Regions from separate parts of the Brotaphodocola sp. genome, predicted to be linked through region 3. Evidence: riboswitches for the same ligand, from Rfam matches in the RefSeq annotation. Region 3 holds a riboswitch; each other region holds the start of a gene.
What was found. A riboswitch is a leader RNA that binds a small molecule or an ion and turns the genes downstream of it on or off. The one in region 3 is predicted to bind thiamine pyrophosphate.
Positions count from the first base shown of each region.

Region 1 (4,215 bases), on a different contig from region 3:
ATTTTGCACACTCTCTGAAACGATCTGGAATTTCAGCTCCTGATATCCGGCAAGTCCAAGTTTCTTACTCAAGCGGATTACCGTCGCCTTGCTGGTGTAAGATGCCTTCGCCAGTTCTTCCGCAGACATTGGCAGAATTGCCTCTGTGTGCTCCAAGATGTAACGGGCCACAGCCTGCTCCTGATGAGTAAATCCCTTCATCTCCGTAAGTTGTTCAAAAATCATCCCTCAACCTCATTCCATCATTTTCTTTGCCGGTGGCAAAAGTCCGATGCCTCCACCTTTAGAGGAGGAGGCATCCACTCTGAGTTATACTCATTATTATACTATAAATAAAAGAATTCGTGAAGTTGGGATTCTGCGCTTATGCACAACGCCTAAGTAAGCGGTCTGATCTTGAAACAGTGATCGAGCGGTCCGCTTCCCCTTCCGAGATCCAGACCGGAGGCAAGTGCTCCCGTAAGATACTCTTTTGCACATCTTACGCTCTCCTCCACGCTCTTTCCCTCTGCAAGTCCACAGGCGATCGCTGATGAGAGTGTACATCCGGTTCCATGTGTGTTCGGGTTGTTGACCCGGCTTCCACGAAACCAGATCCACTCCCCATCACGGTAGAGAACATCATTTGCGGTTGAGATCTGATGACCACCTTTTACCAGAACCGCACCACCGTAGCGCTTTGAGATCTTTTCTCCGGCTTCTTCCATCTGAGCTTCATTCTCAATCTTCATCTCTGCGAGAATCTCAGCTTCCGGAATATTCGGAGTCAGAACCGCTGACAGCGGAAGAAGTTCCCCTGCGAGTATCCCCATCGCATCCTCTGCAAGAAGTCTCGAACCACTCGTTGACACCATAACCGGATCGAGCACGACATTTCTCGCATGATACTCGCGAAGTTTCTGCGCAATCACACGGATCGTCTCTTTTCCGGAAACCATTCCGATCTTCACTGCATCCGGAAAAATATCTGTGAATACACTGTCGAGCTGAAGTCCGACAAAGGCGGGATCTGCCTCAAAAATCCCCGCCACTCCGGTCGTGTTCTGCGCTGTCAACGCCGTGATTGCGCTCATTCCATAGACGCCAAGTGCCGTCATCGTCTTCAAGTCCGCCTGAATCCCGGCTCCACCACTGCTGTCCGATCCAGCGATCGTCAGAACGGTTTTCCGGCTGATCTTTTTATCGTCTCCGTTTTCCATAATTGTCACTGTCACCTATTACCTATTTATTTTCATCACTCATCAAAAATGGTAACGATCTCTCCGTCCATGATGCGGTTCATATTCTTGACTGCACAGAAGTTTCCACACATCGAGCAGGTATCCTCTTTCTCCGGCTTTGCAGATGCGCGGTATGCTCTCGCCTTCTCCGGGTCGATTGCGAGCTTGAACATCTCCTCCCAGTCGAGTTTCTTTCTCGCTGCGCCCATTGCGCGATCCCAATCTTTTGCACCCTTTACGCCCTTTGCAATATCTGCTGCATGGGCTGCAATCTTGGAAGCAATGATTCCCTCTTTTACATCGTTGACATCCGGAAGGCGAAGATGCTCAGCCGGAGTTACATAGCACAGGAAGGCTGCGCCGGATGCTGCTGCAATCGCACCTCCGATCGCTGCGGTGATATGGTCATACCCCGGTGCAATATCCGTGACGAGCGGTCCAAGGACATAGAACGGAGCACCCTTGCAGACGGTCTGCTGAATCTTCATGTTTGCAGAGATCTGGTCAAGTGGCATATGACCCGGTCCCTCTACCATAACCTGCACATCCTTCTCCCATGCACGGCGGGTCAGCTCGCCAAGTGTCACAAGCTCCTCAATCTGGGAAATGTCAGTTGCATCCTCAAGACATCCCGGACGGCAGGCATCACCAAGGCTGATCGTCACATCGTACTCCCGGCAGATTTCCAGAACGCGATCATAATACTCATAGAACGGGTTCTCCTCCCCGGTCATCATCATCCATGCAAAGATGATTGATCCACCTCTCGATACAATGTTCATCAGGCGCTTGTTGTCCTTGAAACGCTTTGCGGTGCTCTTGTTGATGCCGACATGGATCGTCATGAAGTCCACGCCATCCTTTGCGTGCATTTCCACAATCTTCAGCCACTCCTCCGCGGTAATGTCCTTGAGTGCCTTATGATAGTAGACAACGGCATCGTAAATCGGCACGGTTCCGATCATTGCCGGACACTCTGCGGTCAGCTTGCGACGAAATGCCTGCGTGTCTCCGTAAGAGCTTAAATCCATGATGGACTCCGCTCCCATCTTCACTGCGTCATTTACCTTCTCCAGCTCCATATCAATATCTTTCCAGTCACGGGAAGTTCCGAGATTGACATTGATTTTTGTCTTGAGCATCGAACCGACTCCGTTCGGATCAATCGAAGTGTGCAGGCGGTTACACGGAATGATTACCTTGCCCTCCGCAATCAGGGCACGCAGTTCTTCCTCGCTCATCATTTCTTTTTCTGCTACAATCTTCATCTCCGGCGTGATGATTCCCTTTCTCGCCGCATCCATCTGTGTTGTGTACTCTCTCATTTTCTCTCCTCCTATAACAGCATTCATCAGCATGACGCGATTCATTCATATCATTCATATAAAATATTCTTTGGTGTATTTACATGAAGCGTTTTTGTGTCATAAAATACAATTTCCCACGAATTATGGTACGAATTACAAAATTATGAAATCAAAAAACGGCATCCTGTGTGGGAACGAGATGTTCTTTACAGGACGCCGTCTGAAATGTTCTTTCGGTCATCGGTTTTCGCATTCGATCCCTACGTTGGCATTACCCAAATCAGGTTATTAAGGTCGAAGTTTGATTACTTCCTCTCAGCCTGCTTCCACAAGCTCCCTTTGTTTGCTTTTATCTGAATTATTTTGTCTGAATGAAATTATCTGATTTTATTCTTCTTTAGTTTATCACTGTCGAATGATTCTGTCCAGTTTTTTTCTGAACGAATCGAGAAAATTCCTCAGTTCGCCTTGTGATATCCTCTCCACGGATTTCGCACTTCCTGAAATTCCTTTCTCAGATCATTCTCCTCCAGTTTAAGTTTGCCACAGTACACGAACCCAAGTTTTGCGAGAAGGTTCTGCATCGGCTTATTGTCGTCATGCGTATCGATTTTCAAATTTCCACACTGTTCAAATGCCCAGTTCAGACAAAACGAGCCGGCTCCACGTGTCCCCTCTGCCACCGCAATCCGGTGAACGACACCGTAAGGTCTGTCATTGAGCCATTCTCCTGATTCAAGCTGACGGTAAGAAGGTTCGTCTTCTTCCTTCGCAAAATAGAAGACTGCTTCTATCTTGCCTCCGTCCATACAGACATAACATTTCTTCTGATGAATATTTTCTTCAACCAGATCTCTCGGCGGATAAATCGTCTCCCACTGGGTCGGATTCCCATGTTCCGCCATAAATTTCTGTGCATACGCATAGATCCCCATGATTTCTTCAAGCTGTTCCGGCTGTGCCACTCTGATCTCTCTCATCTCTCTATTCTCCTTCTGAATGATTTGTTGCACCTATTCTCTTTGATTCTTTCTTAACTTGCCCTTTTTTCTCTTTTGTCATTTGAAGATTGAAGATTAAAAAATCCTTGGGAGTTTTCCTTTTTCCGCAATCCATCCCTGACATTCTGCCTCCACAACGCCAAGCAGTTCCTCCGGAGTCTCCTGACATCCATTGTAAAGCCAAATCTTGATAATCTGAAAAATTCCACCGCGCAGAAATTCCATGCGATATTTTTCTAAGGAACTCTGACTCTCCAAATGCGGTTGCATCCGCTTTCTGTCATTCTTATCATAAGAAAACATCCCATAAGGAGTATCATTCCCCAATTTGAGATAAGTCTTATAAAAAATTTGATTTGCCTTTATATGACGAAGCAGGCGCAAATAATATCCTCTGTGATCTGCTTCCTCTTCGCCATTCAAAGTGTCCTGATCTCCATTGTAAAACTCCGGCAATACCTTCTCAAATTTGTTGCGAACCGAGTCTGCAAGATCATACACATCTGCATAACTTGCATAAAATGTGGTTCTATTCAAACCTGCCTGTTTGCAAATATCAGTAACCTGTATTTCACTTAATTTTTTTGTTCTGAGAAGCTCCATAAATACCTTTTCAATACATTCCATAGAGGTACGTTTTCTTTTATTATTTGGTTTGTTCATATGCTTTTTATGCTGGTTCTCCTA
Region 1 covers NZ_CFAHBC010000008.1:47,579-51,793, forward strand. Annotated here, with positions in the region: gene AC4EVX_RS05085 (SIS domain-containing protein) at 1-225, opposite strand, end outside; gene thiD (bifunctional hydroxymethylpyrimidine kinase/phosphomethylpyrimidine kinase) at 378-1,199, opposite strand; gene thiC (phosphomethylpyrimidine synthase ThiC) at 1,235-2,578, opposite strand; TPP riboswitch at 2,767-2,877, opposite strand; gene AC4EVX_RS05100 (GNAT family N-acetyltransferase) at 2,986-3,507, opposite strand; gene AC4EVX_RS05105 (TetR/AcrR family transcriptional regulator) at 3,604-4,155, opposite strand.
Region 1: another riboswitch for thiamine pyrophosphate. It lies ahead of thiC (phosphomethylpyrimidine synthase ThiC); the one in region 3 lies ahead of thiW (energy coupling factor transporter S component ThiW).

Region 2 (4,215 bases), on a different contig from region 3:
ATAATCCGGTGCATACTTCTGAAGAATCTCTGCACTCTCATCCGGATTCTCAATCGCATAGCGGTAACCCTTCTCGGTCGCCGAGAGGAATTTTTTCACCATTTCCGGCTTATTTTTCAGTGTATCGTCGTTTGCGATGATAACCGGAGTGTAATAGTCAAGACGCTCATCAAGCTGGCGAAGCTCCATATAGTTGATCGGGAAATCATTGAGCTTACACTTTACATTATCCCAGCCTTCAAAAAACCACATGATGTCCACCTTATCTTTCAGTGCCTCAAAGCCGGAACCGTCAGAGATTACCATGTTTAACTTGGAAAAATCTGCACCAGCCTGCGTCATCACTGCTTTCAGGACAGCTTCCTCTCCAGGACCGCCCCAACCTGCATAAGTCTTTCCCTCAAAGTCCCTCGGTGAGGTAATCTCCTTGTCTGCGTAGGTCACAAAGCCGGAAGTATTGTGCTGAATCAGTGTCGCAATTGCCTTGATCGGAAGAGCTTCCTTGGAAGTCAGTGCCACAGTCACATCCTCCTGATAGCTGATGCCGAAATCTCCCTTTCCAACAGCGACAAGTGTAGCAGTTGCACCCTCAGTCGGCTCCACGATGTTGACGTTTAATCCCTCTTCCTCATAATATCCCTGATCCAGTGCGACATACATGCCCGTGTGGTTTGTGTTTGCCACATAGTCAAGAATCACTGTCACATCTTCTTTCTCGCCGGCATCTGAAGAAACGCTGGAAGCCTCTGCCTTGCTCTCCTCGGCAGACTCTGCACTTGCAGACTCCGAAGTCTTCGTCTCACCCGTCTCATTTGATGCGCCACATCCTGAAAGGCTTGCCGTCAGCAAAGCAACTGCCATCAGCATACTTCCTGCTGTTTTCCATGTTTTTCTCATAATGTTCTCCTCTTTTCTGCGTTTCTGTTTTCTGTGTTTCTGTTTTTTGCATTTCTGCATATTTTTGATCCTGCTCTGATTTTGAGCGCTTGATCTCTTAGAAATTTTCCCAACTCTTTATTTTCCGGCTCTGACTCCTGTTTTCTTTCGCTCATACGGCATTGTCACCCAGGCAATCAGGCGCGTAAGTCCATTCATGCACAGACTCAGCACAATGATAAAGACCACGCACGCAAAAACTTTGTCGAGCATATAGCTGTTTTTTACGCGGAGCAAATAATATCCAAGTCCTTTCTGGGAACCAAGCCACTCTCCGACCACTGCACCGCTGATGCTGTATGTCGCTGCCACCTTCATTCCAGAAAGAAGCTCCGGAATTGCGGCCGGAATCTTCACGAGCCAGTATGCCTTCCACTTTCCTGCCCCGTAAGAGCGTACAAGATGGACATACTCCTCATTCACCCGCGCCAGACCATCCGCAAAGCTGACAGCAACCGGGAAAAAGCACATCAGCACAACCGTCAAAATCTTCGGTGCCATTCCAAATCCCATATAAATGATCAGAATCGGCGCCATCACAATCATCGGAACCGTCTGTGTCACAACAAGGATCGGATAGAGACTGCCCCGAATCGCCGGAAACGAATCCATCAAAGTTCCAAGCACCAGTGACAACACAAAGGCAATCACAATTCCGAGAAGTGCCTCCCCCGTCGTCACGAGTGCATGTCCGCAAAGCTCTGAACTCTCTGAAATCAGCGCCTGAACCACTGCAATCGGCGATGGCAGGACGTAGAGCGGAATCTGAAGTACCCGAACCGCTCCCTCCCAGAACACCAACACCGCCAGAATAAAAAAAACCGGCGTGAGTTTTTCTCTTGTATTTTTCATCTTTGTCCACAACACTCCCTTTTATTTTCTCAACAGATGCGTCACCACAACGAAATATCAAAAAACAGAAAAATATAAAACAGAAAAACCGCCATCACGGGACAGCGGTTTTTCTTAGAACGATCAGAATCCTATTATTTCCAGATTTCTTTATTCTTCTTATTTTCCTACGCTGGCATGATCCAGATCAGGTCATGGGTCAAAATCCTTTATTTCCTCTCAGCCTGTATGCAGACTCCCCTTTTTGTATTTATATTCATCACTCTTATTTTTCTTTTTGCGCCCGTTAATTATAGCACATCTTTTTGGCAATGACAATGACAAATGCGCACCTCATCCCGCCTTGAAGATTGCGCCAGTCGCCTGGATCTCCTTTTCGTTGAGTTCTTCATCATTCCAGATCTTCTCCACCGCCGAAACAAAATCTGTCCGCTCATCCCCGGCAAGATACGTTTTCACAGCCTGCCATACCGGTTTAACGGTGTACTTATCGTTTTGCAGTGGGTTCTCTCCGTTCCTGCTACAAAGCTCTGCAATTACCAGCACCGCATAATCCTGTACCAGCTCCCTCTCCTTTGTGCGAAGACCCGCAGATAGATTTTTCACAAATTTTGCAAATTTCTGCTGATTTTCTTTCTCGGTTCCTCTTCCGTAACGCTGAATCATCAGATTTGCCACCCATTTGTTCATGTCCGCCATTCGGAAAAAGTGCTCAAAGAAGTTTGCAATTTTTGCATCATCCTTTTCATATCGGAGCACAAACTGGAAAATCGCAAGTTTCTGATACTCCGCCTCTCCCGGCATCTTCGTCATATATTCAACATAAAAATCAACGAAATTCGGGTCCATAGACGCAATCATTTCGAGCGCATTTCTTAAAACATAACTTGACTGCCTGATTGCGGTTGCATAGGGATTGAAATGCTGTTTTGCCCTCTGCAAAATCGTTCTTTTCTGCGACTCGCTCCAACCGTCCCTGAGCAAAATTCCGATTGCGTAGACGTAACCCACCATCAAATCGGCCTGATTGCAGGAATTGATCAGATCCATGCACGGCTCAAAAAAGTCTTCTGGATTGGATGCCTGTCCAATCGCCTCCAAGGCTTTCTTGACCTCTCCGTTAAGTTTAAATCCAAGTCTCTCATTCTTCTCTGCGAGAAGTTTGAGACCGTTTAGCTCACTCTTTGCATTGAGCTTCATCTTGCCGATCGCACTGATTCCCCGTGCACTTTTCGCCGTTGTCTTCAAGGATGCCATGTCCATCTCCATGATCGTCTTTGTCTTCGGGCGGTCGGTGATCCATGCCTCCATCGTCATCATTCTCATTGAATTGATATAAATCTGGAAACTGATCGGCGTGTTGGCCGGATAAGGATTCTGAAATTTCACAACTCTCGTCGCAATGCGCCGGTTCGGAAGATTCTTTGTCGTTCCCCTTCCAAGGTAAAGCTCAATTCCAATCGCATCTGTCGTCTTGTCGAGTTTATAGCAATCCCTAATTTCTTCTGATCGATAGGGCAGTTGAGTTCCGGCAGGAATCAACAGACTGACATACTCATTTCTCAGACCGAGATTGATTGAGTCATTTAAAATCGTTCCGGTATGGAAAACAGGTGTGTTTGTCTCACGATTTTCCTGCATCGGATTTCCAACTGATTCCGCAGTCGCTGTGAGCGTCTGATTTCCATTGTTCTTTGCCCCAATTCTCTGTACATGGTATTTGTGAAGGCAATAATGATAATAGACAGCTCCTCGCGCAACTGCGAGATCCGGATCACTCGTCGCAAGCGGTTCAAATCCGAAAAATTCTTTCAGTCTCTGGCGAATCAGATAGCATTTCGTCATTCCACCGTTTAAAATAACCGCGTCAATCTTCACTCCTTTTCCGGCCTTGTCGAGCACATCGAGAATCGGATAAATGATGTTATTGACATCGCGCTCATCCATCTTCTGAATTCTTCCGACATCCTCCATCTTATATGCATATCCCATCAAAGGCGCAAGGATGCTCTCCATCTCCGCCTTTGTGTAGGTCGTCTCAAACGAGTACGCGTCGTAGAGATTGATGTCCATGACTTCCTCGCTGTAATCATCCGGAAGCTGTACGCCTGACATGTCTGCGTCATCATATGCCATTGAAATCTTTACTTTCAGCTCTTCCGCCAGCTTTCTGAGCTTGCACATCACCTCTTCCCTGCGCTTGGTCGGAACGACAATCTCATACATTTCCTGAAATCTCTTGAGCATATCCTCCGCGAGAAGCTCATCGAAATTGTCTCCGCCGAGAAGCGTATAACGGCTGATCGCAAGATCTCGAATGTCAATCAAGCCCTCCGGGGTACTGCTGACTCTGTGAAGCGTCACATCGAGAGTTCCTCCGCCGAGATCAAAGACCATGACATTTTTCTCTGTCTCAAGGGAGAGCAA
Region 2 covers NZ_CFAHBC010000028.1:31,569-35,783, forward strand. Annotated here, with positions in the region: gene AC4EVX_RS10225 (ABC transporter substrate-binding protein) at 1-897, opposite strand, end outside; gene AC4EVX_RS10230 (ABC transporter permease) at 1,015-1,788, opposite strand; TPP riboswitch at 1,935-2,040, opposite strand; gene AC4EVX_RS10235 (Hsp70 family protein) at 2,122-4,215, opposite strand, start outside.
Region 2: another riboswitch for thiamine pyrophosphate. It lies ahead of AC4EVX_RS10230 (ABC transporter permease); the one in region 3 lies ahead of thiW (energy coupling factor transporter S component ThiW).

Region 3 (4,215 bases):
TAAAGGTGGTGATCTGCAGTGAATAGAGTATTTACCTGTATTTTATGTCCAAACGGATGTGAGATTGAAGTCGATTATGAGGGGACAACGCTTCACTCAGTCAGCGGAAATCTCTGCCCGAAGGGAAAAGAGTATGTGACACAGGAACTGGTATGTCCGAAGCGAAACATCGCAACCTCTGTGCTTGTAGAGGGAGGCGAACTCCCGCTTGTGAGTGTGCGTCTGACTGCCCCGATTCCGCGCGAGGAGATTTTTCATGTGGTTGAGGAGATTCGCAGACAGTGCCTGACCGCACCGGTCTATGCTGGAACCGTGATTCTTCCAAATGTTCTCGGTCTCGGCGCAGATGTGATTGCGACAAAGACCATTGCTCGTGCCAGAGGGCTTGCCGGTATCACGGAAAGCAAAACGTAAGCTCTTGTCGGAGCTGACGGAGCACACGATTGCGGGTCATTGCTTTCTGCGTCCGAGCTGCCAGAATGCGACCGCGCTGGCACTTGCAACATTCAGGGAATCGACCTCGTGGTATATCGGAATCATCACGGTGTAGTCGCAGTTTGCGATCGTTTCCTTAGCGAGACCATCACCCTCTGTTCCGAGAACCAGAGCGAGTTTGTCTTCGCGCATCAGCTGTGGATCGTCGATCGAGACCGAGTCCTTCTTGAGTGCCATTGCGACACTGCGAAATCCCATCGCCTTTAAGCGATCCATGCCGTCTTTTGACCAGTCGCCATCGATGAAAGTCCACGGAATCTGAAAGACGGTTCCCATGCTGACGCGGGAGGCACGGCGATAGAGCGGATCAGTGCATCCGTGTGTCAGAAGCACGGCATCCATGCCGAGACCGGCAGCGGAGCGAAAGATCGCGCCGACGTTTGTCGGATTCATCACATTTTCGAGGACAGCGATGCGGTGAGCGTTCGCACAGACCCTCTCGATCGACGGAAGTGATTTTCGGCGCATGGCACAGAGGATTCCGCGCGTCAGTGCAAAGCCGGTGAGCTTTGTCAGGACATCGAATTCTGCGACATATGCCGGAACATCCGGGCATTTTGCGAGCAGATCTTTCGCCTGCGTCTCAATGTGCTTTTTTTCAAGCAAAAAGGAGACTGGCTCATAGCCTGCCTGAAGCGCCCGCATGATGACATTAGGGCTTTCCGCAATAAAAAGCCCGGTCTGCGGTTCGTAGTAGCGCAGAAGCTGGTTTTCATTCAGCCGTGCATATAAGTCAAGTTCCGGTGCAGAAAAATCTTTAATTTCTATGATATTTGCCATAATCAAAAAACTCCATTTCATCATTTCTGGTCTTATTTTATAACGGCGCAGACAGATTTGTCCAGAATATGTTTGCGCAATGCGTGAACAGTAACAATTGACACTTTTTATCAAATATGATATGCTTGGTAACGAAAAATAAGAGAGCAAAACAAAAAAAGTCTTAAAACTTTCAAATTTTTTAAAATAAAAAAGATAGCAATGAGATGACAAGCGCGGGAGCCTGTGTGACAGGCTGAGAGGAAGATTGATCTTCGACCGTACCTGATTTGGGTAATGCCAACGGAGGGAAGCCTGAGAATGAGGAGTGTATCTCCGGAGCAAGTTTCCCGGAAGATATGCTCTTTTTATTTTTACAGGTTTCAATTACAGATCCAAAATACCGAAATCAGGAGGATGAAAAGGATGGAAAAAGAAAGAGTAAAGACATTTCGCATGGTATTTTTGGCAATGATGGTGGCAATCGGCGTGGTAATCTCCCCGATTCTGAGAATTGAGGGAATGTGCCCGACCGCGCATCTGATCAATATCACCTGTTCCGTGTTTATGGGACCGTGGTATTCTCTTCTGTGTGCCTGCATGATTGGTGTGATCCGCATGATGTTCATGGGAATTCCGCCGCTGGCTCTGACCGGAGCGGTGTTCGGAGCGTTTCTCTCCGGTGTATTTTACCGTGCCTCAAAGGGAAAAATCATCTGTGCGGTCTTCGGTGAGATCTTTGGCACCGGAATCATCGGTTCCCTCGTTTCCTATCCGGTTATGGCATTTCTGATGGGAAGAGAGGGACTCAACGCGTTCTATTACACCCCGATGTTTATCTCCGCGACGATTATGGGCGGAGTTACCGCATATGTATTTTTAAAGGCGTTGAGCCAGACGGGAATGCTTGCAAAAATTCAGGAGAGTCTGGGAGCAAAAATTTATGACAAGAACGGAAGAAAAAAGAGAGATGGACATGCAACTGATGAAACGCATGCAGGAGATGCGAAATTATATTAGAGAGACACAGCCGTTAATTCACTGTATCACAAATCCGATCTCGATTCATGATTGCGCGAATGTGATTTTGGCGACGGGCGCGCGACCGATCATGGCAGAACATCCGAAGGAAGTGGAGGAGATCACAGCGGTCTCCTCCGCTTTGATGCTGAATCTCGGGAATATCACGGATGTGAGGATGGAATCGATGAGACTTGCACTTGCGCAGGCGAACCGAGATAAGATTCCGGTGATCCTTGATCTCGTCGGCGTGACTTGCAGTCATCTGCGCCGAAGATTTGCGGAGTCCCTTTTGGAAGAGGGACAGTTTGCGGTGATCAAGGGAAATATTTCAGAGATTTTGGCGGTTGGTTCCCTGCCGTTTCACGGAACCGGCATCGATGCCGGGGCGGAGGATGCGGTTTCCGAGGAAAATCAGAGCCAGCGCGGAGAAGTCGCAAAATCGTTGGCAAAAACGTTGGGTTGTGCGGTTCTTGCAACCGGGAAAAAAGATCTCGTTGCGGTCTCTGATCAGGCATTTCTTGTCTCAAACGGAGATCCGGCATTGTCCGGAATCACAGGGACGGGATGTATGGTGGGAGCGCTGACTGCGTCCTATCTTCCGGCAGTCTCAACCCAGTCTCTTAGATCTTCTATTGGAACAAAAGGCACGGATTCTGAGTATTTGGTGGGTGATTCTTATGCAGAGGCGGAATCCGCATTTTCAGAAGGGGCTCTTTCGGCACTTCTCGGTGTTGTCACAATGGGAATTGCAGGGGAGAAGGCGACAAAAGCTTCCCGCGGTCCGGGAAGCTTTCAGACAGCACTTCTCGATGAAATTTTCTGCTTGAGCGAGGAGGCGTTTGCGAGAAAAGCCCGGATTTACCCGCTGTGACGTAAAAAGAAAAATGGATGAGAAAGAACCAGAAAGAAGAAACAAAAAAGAAACAGAGAAAAGAAATAAAGAAAAAATAGGAAATTAGAACTAGAAAATAGGAAATCAATAGGAAATAAAAACGAGGGGAGGATGATGCAGAGATGAAACATTTGGATATGAGTCTGTATCTGGTGACGGACAGCACCTATCACACGGAGGAATCGTTGCTTCGGACAGTCGAGGAGGCATGTGAGGGAGGAGTCACGATTGTACAGCTGAGAGAAAAGCATGCAGGAGGACGGGAGTATCTTGAGAAAGCACGAAAGGTTCGCGCGATCACAGAGCGCTATGGCGTTCCGCTGATTATTGATGACCGTGTCGATGTGGCGATGGCATGTGGAGCGGACGGCGTTCACGTCGGAGCGTCGGATCTTCCGGTCGCAGAGGCGCGTCGGATTCTCGGACCGGACAAGATCGTCGGAGCGACCGCAAAGACGGTGGAGACGGCGCTCAAAGCATATGAGGATGGGGCAGATTACCTTGGGGTCGGAGCGATCTATCCGACAACGACAAAGGTTGTGACAATCCGCACCGAGGTTTCAACGCTCGATGCGATCTGCCGTGCCGTGCCGATTCCGGCAGTTGCGATCGGCGGTTTGAACCGGGGAAATATGGGAATTCTGGATGGAACCGGAATTTCCGGAATTGCGGTGGTATCTGCGATCATGAAATCGGAGAACCCGAGAGAGACGGCGAGAGATCTGCTCAAGGAAGTGCACCGGATGAGAAGAAATTTTGAATTCAAATAAATTAAAAGCATCCGTTTTTAGTATTGTGGTCTGCATTGAAAAGAGGACGCTCCTGTGTTAAACTATCCATAACACGGGAGCGTTTTTATGTGTGGTTCGCACAGTGCTAGATCGTTGCCGAAGCAACTGCGCCTTAGCGCGAAAATGTGCAGGAATTTTTTAGAGAGCGAGAATACAAGACAATGGTGAAAAAATGGGAGATTACAATCCCGCAGTTTACGGGAAATGAACCGCGCAGAGCCTATATCTATCTGCCGGAATCTTATGAATGGGACC
Region 3 covers NZ_CFAHBC010000011.1:13,536-17,750, forward strand. Annotated here, with positions in the region: gene AC4EVX_RS05995 (FAD-dependent oxidoreductase) at 1-26, shown strand, start outside; gene AC4EVX_RS06000 (DUF1667 domain-containing protein) at 19-414, shown strand; gene AC4EVX_RS06005 (TrmH family RNA methyltransferase) at 451-1,275, opposite strand; TPP riboswitch at 1,481-1,584, shown strand; gene thiW (energy coupling factor transporter S component ThiW) at 1,681-2,274, shown strand; gene thiM (hydroxyethylthiazole kinase) at 2,231-3,148, shown strand; gene thiE (thiamine phosphate synthase) at 3,292-3,939, shown strand; gene AC4EVX_RS06025 (alpha/beta hydrolase-fold protein) at 4,122-4,215, shown strand, end outside.